3 linked regions of the Tunturibacter gelidoferens genome follow. Each later gene encodes a partner of the first gene's protein in a complex. Links are inferred from orthologs where the notes say so. Each region holds a gene or a part of one and is shown on either strand. Other genes may lie near its edges.

Region 1 (2,900 bases):
CTGGCGGAGAGCCTTGCCGGAGATCCGCATCTTCTCGATCTCCTGCGCCGTTTTAATCATGATGGCCATTTTCAGCGAGACCCTGACTGGGAGTTCCAAGATCCGGGCGGAAATTCTTTCCGCAAGTCTTTCAGAGCCGCAAGGATACGCGACTGGACCTCGTCTACCGAAGCTTGACCTTCAACTTCGCGAAAGCGACGCTTATCTTTATAGTGCTGAATGACAGGCGCGGTCAGCTTTTCGTATTCCTTCATGCGGCGAGTAAAAGCCTCTTCAGTGTCGTCCGGGCGCTGCTCCAGCTTTGCCCCTTCAATATCGCACCGTTCGTCAATCTTTGGAGGATTGGAAAATATATTGTAGATACGTTTGCACGCAGGGCATATGCGACGTCCCGTGATGCGGTGGAGGAGCTCGGTATGATCAACTACTATGCCAATGGCGACTGGAAGTGGCATGTTACGAAAATTTGGACCCTGCATATCAAACCAATTCGCTTGCACGAGCGTGCGCGGAAATCCGTCCAAAATATATCCCGAATAAACGTCGCTTTGAGCAAGTCGTAAAGCAACCATGTCATTGACAAGATCATCGGGAACGAGCTTCCCTTCGTCCATGAGGCTCTTTGCCGATTTGCCGAGTTTAGTGCCGTTCGCAATATTGGTGCGCAGGATATCGCCGGTGGAGATCTGTGGGATGCCGTAAACCGCCATTAGCAGCTGAGCCTGCGTGCCTTTGCCAACGCCGGGGGCGCCTAAAAGCAGGACCGGCCCGGGCAGAAAGTTCTTGTCTGCCGGGGCCGTCTCGGTTTCAGATACGATGCTTGTCGTCAACGGGCTAACTTCCTACCAGCTCTTGCGGCCACGGATGCGACCACTCTTGGGAGTGAAGCCGTCGTAGTGACGCATGATGAGCTGCGATTCGATCTGCTGGACCGTGTCCATGGCTACGCCGACAACGATCAGCAGCGAGGTACCGCCGAAGTAGAAGTTGACGCCGAGGCCGTTGGTCATCCAGGTCGGCAGCCGATCAAAGACCGAGCCGATGAGCCAGAGATGGTTGAAGTGGATTCCGCTGATGAGCAGCTGCGGAATGATGGTGATGATGATGAGATAGAGAGCGCCGACGAGGGTGATGCGGGTCAGCACATCGTTGATGAAGTCAGCCGTGCGCTTGCCAGGACGAATGCCGGGGATAAAGCCGCCGTACTTGCGCATGTTGTCGGCGATATCGTCTGGACGGAAGACGATCGAGATGTAGAAGTAGGCAAAAAAGATGATCGCGACCATCTGCAGCAGTTCGTACCAGGGCTCACCAGGAGCCAGAGCACGCAGGATTGGCCCGAAGAAGGATGAGTCCTGCAGAGAGTAGCCGAAGATGTGAGCGCCGGAGAAGAGCAGAGGAGCCGACAGGATGGAGCTGGCGAAGATAACCGGCATCACGCCGCCGGAGTTGACCTTGAGCGGGAGGTGAGTGGACTGGCCACCCATCATCTTGCGCCCAACGATGCGCTTGGCGTATTGGACCGGAATGCGACGCTCCGAGCGCTCCACGAAGACGATAAAGGCAACGACGGCGATCATACCCGCGATCAGGAGGGCAACAGCGAGGGGAGTCAGCGCACCCCAGGCGTTGTCGCGAACCTTCTCGTAGAGATTTTCGATGCCCTTCGGCAGGCCGACGACGATACCAGCGAAGATGAGCAGGCTCATCCCGTTGCCGATGCCGCGCTCGGTGATCTGTTCCCCCAGCCACATGATGAAGGCAGTGCCGGCAGTGAGGGTGATGACGCAGAGCGGGATGAAGGCGGCACGGGAGATGGTGACCATCGTCTGCCCGGTGCTGGTGTTCGTCAGTGTCAGCGCGATGGCAAACGACTGCACGATACCGAGCAGAACCGTGACGTATCGCGTCCACTGCGTAATCTTGCGACGCCCGAGTTCGCCTTCCTTCTGCAGCTTTGCAAGCGGCTCATAGATGACGGTGAGCAGCTGGAAGATGATCGACGCCGTAATGTACGGCATGATGCCGAGGGCAAAGACTGTGAGCTTCCGAAGGTTTCCACCCGAGAAGAGATCAACGAGACCGAGAGCCGAGCCGGAGTTCTGATTGAAGAACTGGGCGAGCATGTCGGCGTTGATGCCGGGGGTGGGGATGTGCCCGCCAAGGCGGTATACGGCCAACATGCCAAGCGTAAACAGCACGCGCTTGCGGAGGTCGGGAATTTTGAAGATGTTTGCGATTTTCTCGAACATCGGAAGCTGAAACCTCGGGGGTGAGACTGGCGTTCTGGTAAAACGGCGATGCGAGGGCGGTCGCCCTCGCCTGCCAATCATTCTAAATGCTGCTTAGCCGATCAGGATGGCCTTGCCGCCGGCCTTTTCGATTGCTTCCTGGGCAGTCTTCGAGAACTTGTGCGCGTGAACGGTCACTGCGGTCTTGATCTCCCCGTTATTCAACACTTTGATCAAAGCGCCTTTCTTGCGAAGGAGGCCAAGCTCGATGATCTTGTCGAGGGTGAACTCGGTGACATTCTCAGCAGCGACGATCTCGGCGACGCGGTCAAGGCCAAGGACCTGATACTCAACGCGGAAGATGTTGGTAAAGCCGCGCTTCGGCAGACGACGGTGAAGGGGCATCTGGCCGCCTTCAAAACCACGCATCAGCGATGAACCCGAGCGCGAGCCCTGACCCTTGTGTCCACGGGTCGAGGTCTTACCCATTCCCGAACCCATACCGCGGCCGACACGTTTCTTGTTTTCGTTCGCCCTCTTGGGGGCACGCAGATTGGAGAGATTACGGATTGCCATTGTTTCCTCGCTTAACGCCGGAGAAGCAGCTTCTGCTCTTCGCCGACTCGCTTATGAGTTAGCCCTTACGGGGTCGTGCTGTTATGCCGGATC
Region 2 (2,782 bases), 1.8 Mb from region 1 along the record:
CATCGGCTCCTCAAGAATGGACAACACGCCAGGAGCCGTCTCCATTCTTCAATCCCTCCCCGATTTTTACAAAAGTGCACGCGTAGTCGTTCTCACGCAGGATCCCGACTACGCCGAAGTCATCTCCTTATTCCGTGCTGGAGCGAAAGGAATCTTTGGCAGCGCCGATCTGCGCTTCGAACTCCTCTGCAAGTGCATCCGATGCGTCCACCAGGGGCAGATATGGGCAAAAAACGAGCTGCTCGCCCACCTCGTGTCTTCCCTCTCTCATCCCAGATCTACCAATGTCATAGACCGCCACGGCAAGCCGCTGCTCACCACCCGCGAGCAACAGGTCCTGCATCTTCTATCGGACGGCCTCAGCAACTCCGAGTTGGCAACCGTGCTGAAGCTCAGCGAACACACCATAAAGAATCACCTTTTCCGCATCTACGACAAGCTGGGCGTCTCCAATCGCATGGAAGCGGTCTTGTATGCACTCACCCCTCGCGACACGCATCCGATACAACATCGACCCACCCACCCGCCAGCCTCCAACAAAATCGCAATCATCAAAACCGCCTAGTCCGTATCATGCCCCTGCTGTCACCTGCCCTGATCTTCTCAAAGGAGAAGACCCCGACGACCTGACTCAAGCCCGCATCACGCCCTTGCTGTCATCCTGACCCTGAGCCTGTCGAAGGGGAAGGATCCCCGATGAACTCCATCCTGCCCAAACCGCTCGTCCCTTTCCGACCCACTCTCTTCATGCCGTTGCCTGTTCCTTATCGTCCGGCAAGATTCTGCTGCCACCGACCCCATTCGGTCTGTTGTGAACTTTCGATTCAGAACACCACCCCCGTATCAACCCATTTCCGCCAGAAGCCGCCGTCTTATAGGTCAGGACGCACACAAAATCCGTTAAAAAGCCAGCGCCCCAAGGCCAGCGCCAGCTGGGCTTTCCTCAATACCCGGTGATACACTAGGTCTTAGGTTTAGGTGCGACGCCGCAAGGCGCGCGGGGCTCATCTCCTGCTCCGCACCGATCCCGAACATTCTCCGGACATCAACTCTCCGGGCCTCAAGAGGTAGCAAGCAGCTCCGATGGTTATTCTTCTCGTCATCATCCACGTTATCGTCTGTCTCTTTCTCATTGGCGTAGTCCTCCTGCAGCAGGGCAAGTCCGCCGACCTCGCGGGAGCCTTCGGCGGCCAGGGATCGCAGACCGCCTTCGGTCCTCGCGGCGCAGCCAACCTTCTCACCAAGCTCACCACCTACTCGGCGATCGTCTTCATGCTGACCTCCATCGGCCTTACCATCCTGCTCTCGCGCGCCAGTGGCGACCACTCCGTCCTCTCCGGCACCGCTCACCCCACCAGCCAGACGACGCCCGCCAAGAAGTAGCTCATAAATCTTCAGAGATGCGCAGGCCTCGGCTTGCGCATTTTTCATTCCCAAAAACTCCCCATGAAGGCTCAAACCCGCCATGATCCACGAGATTCTCGCCGTCGGCCCGCTGCAATGCAACTGCTCCATCCTGGGAGATGAAACGTCTCACGAAGCCATCGTCGTAGACCCCGGCGACGACATCCCACGAATCATGGCCGTCTTAGCCAACCACAACCTGACCGTCAAAAAAATCGTCATCACCCACGCCCACATCGACCACATCGCCGGAGCCCATCGCCTCAAGCAGCTAACAGGCGCTCCCATCCTCTACAACCAGCAAGACCTCCCCTTGGTCAAAATGATGGACATCCAGGCAGGCTGGCTCGGAATCCCAACCCCCACCGTTCCAACCCCCGACGACACACTTGAAGACGGCAAGCTCATCGCCATCACCGGTCTCGCCGGCTCCATCATCCACACTCCAGGCCACACAGAAGGCAGCGTCTGCCTCTACCTTCCAGCCCAAACCCTCCTCCTCGCCGGAGACACCCTCTTCGCCGGCACCGTAGGCCGCACAGACCTACCCGGCGGCGACATGCGCAAGCTCATCGCCTCCATCCACGACCGCCTCCTCACCCTGCCCGACGACGTCACTGTCATTCCCGGCCACGGCTCCAGAACAACGATCGGCGTGGAAAAGGATTCTAACCCGTTCCTTCAAACCTAATAAAAACAATGAATTATAGACAGCAATGAAATTACAGCTTTACATGCATCACATGAACTAGTAACTACCGTGGTTCTACCTAGTTACCCTTTTGATCCTCGAAACACCCTCCGCAAACTCGCCCACAGGCCCTAGCAAACTCACTACTATCCGGCCGGCTTCTGCAATCCCATAAAAGCTCCCCGGATGCACCACCACCCCCGCCTCCCGTAGCAACAGCCCCGCAACATCTTCTTCGCCGAGACGCTGGGGCAACCGCAGAATCGCACTCCACCCAGCCTCCACCCTAAGCACCTCAACCAAACCCCCAACCGCAATCTTCAGATTCCCACTTACCCGATCCAGAATCTGTCCCTGAATCCCCCGCCTTCTCGCCAACCACACCGGCAGTGCCCTCTGCATCGGCGCGTTCATCGACAAGAAGGTATCCGCAACGACCTCCAGCCTCCCCATCGCCTGACCTCGATCCCCCTCCGGCCCGAACCCCACAATCCAACCAACCTTCATCTGCGGCAGCCCTGCAATCTTGCTCATCCCGCTCAACACAAACGTCAGCACCGGGTGCGGACCCGCAGCAAAGCTCGTTAGCCTCGCACCCTCCTCCAGCGGATAATCCAGAAACACCTCATCCACAAGCAGCGCCAACCCAAACCGCGCACAGATCTCCTCCAGCCGTCCCCGCTCCCC
Region 3 (3,664 bases), 2.7 Mb from region 1 along the record:
GGTGATTCTGCCCGTCGCGATTCCTGCAAACGCCGAGGCGACCGGCGAACTTCACTGGGTCTCCGGCGAGGTCTTCGACAACAGCAAGTGCTTCTCCCCGGCGTTCGTAGCCATAGCCTTCGGCACCGAGACCCTCCGCGCTCCCTTCACCGGCCACCTCTGCGCGCCCTCAGGACAAGACGCCAAGTATCGCTTCGCCTACCTCAAGCGCGATCCGGTCTACGTACGCTCGAAATCCTAGCCGTTCGATCCCTGGCACCCGCGCGCTTCAGATTCGCCGTATCTCCAACGGCCAACTTCACTTCCAACCGCGCCACCCATACCAGTTACACTAGTATTTGGGATTAAGTGCGCCCCGAAGGATACCGTTTTGCTCAACTCAGTCATTGCAAAAGTCTTTGGCACCAGTAACGAACGCGCCGTCAAGCGCATCCAGCCCACGGTTGCGCAGATCAACGCGCTCGAGCCGACCATTCAGGCGCTCTCCGACGAGGCTCTGCGCGACAAGACCGCCGAGTTCCGCCAGCGCATCGCCGCCGCCATCTCCCACATCGCCGACACACCCGAGAACGCCGACGAGCGCAACGCCGCCGAAAAGGAAGCCCTCGACGCCATCCTGCCTGAAGCCTTCGCCGTCGTCCGCGAAGCCGGTAAACGCGCCGTCGGCATGCGCCACTTCGACGTCCAGATGATCGGCGGCATCGTCCTCCACTCCGGCAAGATCGCCGAGATGAAGACCGGCGAAGGAAAAACCCTCGTCGCCACCCTGCCCTGCTACCTCAACGCCCTCGCCGGCCGCGGCGTCCACGTCGTCACCGTCAACGACTATCTCGCCAAACGCGACGCCGAATGGATGGGCAAGATCTACGGCTTCCTCGGCCTTACCGTCGGCGTCATCGTCCACGACCTCTCCGACGAGCAGCGCCGCGAAGCCTACGCCTCCGACATCACCTACGGCACCAACAACGAGTTCGGCTTCGACTACCTGCGCGACAACATGAAGTTCGAGCTCAAGGATCAGGTCCAGCGCGGCCACTACTACTGCATCGTCGACGAAGTCGACTCCATCCTCATCGACGAAGCCCGCACCCCGCTCATCATCTCCGGCCCCACCGACCAGACCACCGACAAGTACGCCCGCGTCAACGTCATCATCCCCAAGCTCGAACTCGGCGAACTCATCGAGACCGTCGAAACCAAAACCTGGTCCGGCGACTACGTCGTAGACGAAAAAACCCGCTCCATCACCGTCACCGACGAAGGCTGGGAGAAGATCGAAGGGTTGCTTGGAATTGGAAACATAGCTGACCCGGAAAATTGGGACCTCAAGCATCACGTCGAAGTCGCCATCAAGGCCCACTCCCTCTACAAGCGCGACGTCGAGTACGTCGTAAAAGACGGCGAAGTCATCATCGTCGACGAGTTCACCGGCCGTCTCATGCCCGGCCGCCGCTGGTCCGACGGACTCCATCAGGCTGTCGAAGCCAAGGAAGGCGTCGCCATCCGCAAGGAAGACCAGACGCTCGCCACCATCACCTTCCAGAACTACTTCCGCATGTACAAAAAACTCAGCGGCATGACCGGCACCGCCGAGACCGAAGCCGCCGAGTTCGACAAGATCTACAAGCTCGACATCGTCGTCACCCCCACCAACCGCACGATGCGCCGCATCGAAAACGCCGACGTCGTCTACCGTACCGCGCAGGAGAAATACTTCGCCGTAGCAGACGAGATCGCCCGCCTCCACGGAGAAAAGCAGCCCGTCCTGGTCGGCACCACCAGCATCGAAAAATCCGAGCTCCTCTCCGAGATCCTCAAGCGCAAAGGCGTTCGCCACGTCGTCCTCAACGCCAAGTTCCACGAGAAGGAAGCCGAGATCGTCGCCCAGGCCGGCCGCCTCGGCATGGTCACCATCGCCACCAACATGGCAGGCCGCGGCACTGACATCCTCCTCGGCGGCAACGCCGAGTTCATGGCCCGTCAAGATCTCGTCCGCAAGCAGCAGGCCCGCGCCGTCTCCGCAGCCGAAGGCATCATCAGCCCCGTCGCCGGTCCCGGCATGGTTCGCTTCTACTACACCGGCCAGGAGTTCGAAACCACGCAAGCCAACTGGGACGCCGCCACCGCAGCCCACGAGGGCGCAGCCAAAGCCGAACACGAATCCGTCATCAGCGCCGGCGGCCTCCACATCCTCGGCACCGAGCGTCACGAGTCCCGCCGCGTCGACAATCAACTCCGCGGACGCGCCGGCCGTCAGGGCGATCCCGGCTCTTCCCGCTTCTTCCTCTCCCTCGAAGACGACCTCATGCGCATCTTCGCCCGCGAGTGGGTCTCCACGCTCCTCCAGCGCCTCGGCATGGAAGAGGGTGTTCCCATCGAATCCGGCATGATCTCCCGCCGCATCGAAGCCGCGCAGAAGGCCGTCGAAACGCAGAACTTCGAATCCCGCAAGCACGTCCTCGAGTACGACGACGTCATGAACAAGCAGCGTGAAGCCGTCTACGGCCTCCGTCGTCAGCTCATGGAAGGCGTCGACCAGAAGCAGCTCATCACCGAGGACTACACCTCCACCATCCTCTCCAACATCCTCGACGAGAACGCTCCGGAAAAAGTCCACGCCGATGAGTGGAAGCTCGAACCTCTCTTCGCGCAGATCTACGACATCTTCGGCGCACACCTTGAAAAAGAAGTCGATGCCACGGCACTCAACCGTCACGAACTAGGCGAAGCCATCTTCCAAAACCTCCGCGGCCGCTACGACATCAAGGAGAACATCCTCGGCGCCGAAGCCATGCGCTACCACGAGCGCATCGTCATGCTCTCCGTCCTCGACGGTCTCTGGAAAGATCACCTCCTCGCCATGGACCACCTCAAAGAGGGCATCGGCCTCCGCGGCTACGCGCAACAAGATCCACTCGTCGCCTACAAGAAAGAGTCCTTCGAGATGTTTGAAGGCATGATGATGCGCTTCCAGGAAGACACCGCACGCCACCTCTTCCGCATGCAGATCATCGGCCCCGACGGCACACCCATCGAGTCCGCCGAGCAGCTCGCTCAAGCCCAGGCCCACGCCCAGGCTCTAGCCCAGGCCCAACAAGCCCAGCAGCTAGCCGCAGCCAGCGCGCAAAACGCCCTGCCCCCATCCGGTCCACCGCAGCACACCAACGCCCCAGCCGCGCGTCAGAATCCGGCGCCGCCCGCCAACCGCGCACCCTCCACCACCATCGATGCACTCGAGCGCGAGTTCCAAAAGAAGAAGCAGCGCGAACTCGAGCAAGCCCGCTCCGTCAGTTCCTCCTCATCCGCCACCAACGGTTCAGGCCCGCGTCACGCCGGCGAAAAAGTAGGCCGCAACGACGAGTGCCCCTGCGGCTCCGGCAAGAAGTACAAAAAGTGCCACGGCGCCACCGCGTAGCTCAAGCGAGTCAGCGATAAATCCGTCAGCGAGTCAGCAAGTAGTTGCCCAGCGCAAGAACTCCGCTGACTTGCTGACTCGCTAACCAGCTTTTCCGCCGACTCGCTGTCAGTCTGCTAATAGGACCGGACAATCACCTTGCCAACCATGCCAAGATTGTCATGCAGCGCGCAAATGTAGTTGTATGTCCCCGCCTCCGTGAAGGTAATGCGAAAACGCGTATTGCCCGGAGGAGACTGTGGCACGCCA

The links.
Region 2: secY (region 1) and secG share a complex: the UniProt entries of both Escherichia coli proteins name them as parts of the sec protein translocase complex. The link is inferred for Tunturibacter gelidoferens from one-to-one orthologs.
Region 3: the proteins of secY (region 1) and secA are in contact, whole or in part, in a crystal structure (PDB 3DIN), measured with the Thermotoga maritima proteins. The link is inferred for Tunturibacter gelidoferens from one-to-one orthologs. Residues at the interface, in WP_004081795.1 of Thermotoga maritima: Glu108, Gly109, Glu110, Glu111, Ala236, Glu237, Arg238, Arg239, Ile240, Thr241, Ile242, Gln243, Tyr244, Ala245, Arg246, Arg247, Val248, Thr249, Gly250, Arg251, Arg252, Val253, Tyr254, Gly256, Ala257, Ser258, Thr259, Tyr260, Leu261, Pro262; in WP_004082002.1 of Thermotoga maritima: Glu261, Ala262, Arg263, Lys300, Ala301, Arg302, Thr303, Ile304, Ile305, Leu323, Tyr324, Asp325, Pro326, Val329, Ser330, Tyr333, Ile336, Lys340, Phe345, Val349, Glu363, Phe364, Tyr374, Ser375, Gly376, Gly377, Glu393, Ile395, Thr482, Ser483.

What each region holds. Positions count from the first base shown.
Region 1 is NZ_CP132938.1:5,401,156-5,404,055, forward strand. Bases 48-2,876 are described here. They hold secY (preprotein translocase subunit SecY), read right to left. Parts: upstream 2,253-2,876; coding sequence 843-2,252; downstream 48-842. Other genes in these bases: map (type I methionyl aminopeptidase), read right to left, coding at 48-69; RBB81_RS23175 (adenylate kinase), read right to left, coding at 72-830; rplO (50S ribosomal protein L15), read right to left, coding at 2,346-2,807. Outside these bases: more of map, read right to left, coding at 1-47. UniProt on the Escherichia coli protein: The central subunit of the protein translocation channel SecYEG. Consists of two halves formed by TMs 1-5 and 6-10.
Region 2 is NZ_CP132938.1:3,570,889-3,573,670, reverse strand. Bases 23-2,733 are described here. They hold secG (preprotein translocase subunit SecG), read left to right. Parts: upstream 23-1,083; coding sequence 1,084-1,383; downstream 1,384-2,733. Other genes in these bases: RBB81_RS15710 (pyridoxal phosphate-dependent aminotransferase), read right to left, coding at 2,171-2,733; RBB81_RS15715 (MBL fold metallo-hydrolase), read left to right, coding at 1,466-2,095; RBB81_RS15725 (response regulator transcription factor), read left to right, coding at 23-565. Also shown: more of RBB81_RS15725, read left to right, coding at 1-22; more of RBB81_RS15710, read right to left, coding at 2,734-2,782. UniProt on the Escherichia coli protein: Subunit of the protein translocation channel SecYEG. Overexpression of some hybrid proteins has been thought to jam the protein secretion apparatus resulting in cell death; while this may be true it also results in FtsH-mediated degradation of SecY.
Region 3 is NZ_CP132938.1:2,671,812-2,675,475, reverse strand. Bases 23-3,615 are described here. They hold secA (preprotein translocase subunit SecA), read left to right. Parts: upstream 23-370; coding sequence 371-3,415; downstream 3,416-3,615. Other genes in these bases: RBB81_RS11915 (cupredoxin domain-containing protein), read right to left, coding at 3,532-3,615; RBB81_RS11925 (DUF4232 domain-containing protein), read left to right, coding at 23-241. In the rest of the region: more of RBB81_RS11925, read left to right, coding at 1-22; more of RBB81_RS11915, read right to left, coding at 3,616-3,664. UniProt on the Escherichia coli protein: Required for protein export, interacts with the SecYEG preprotein conducting channel.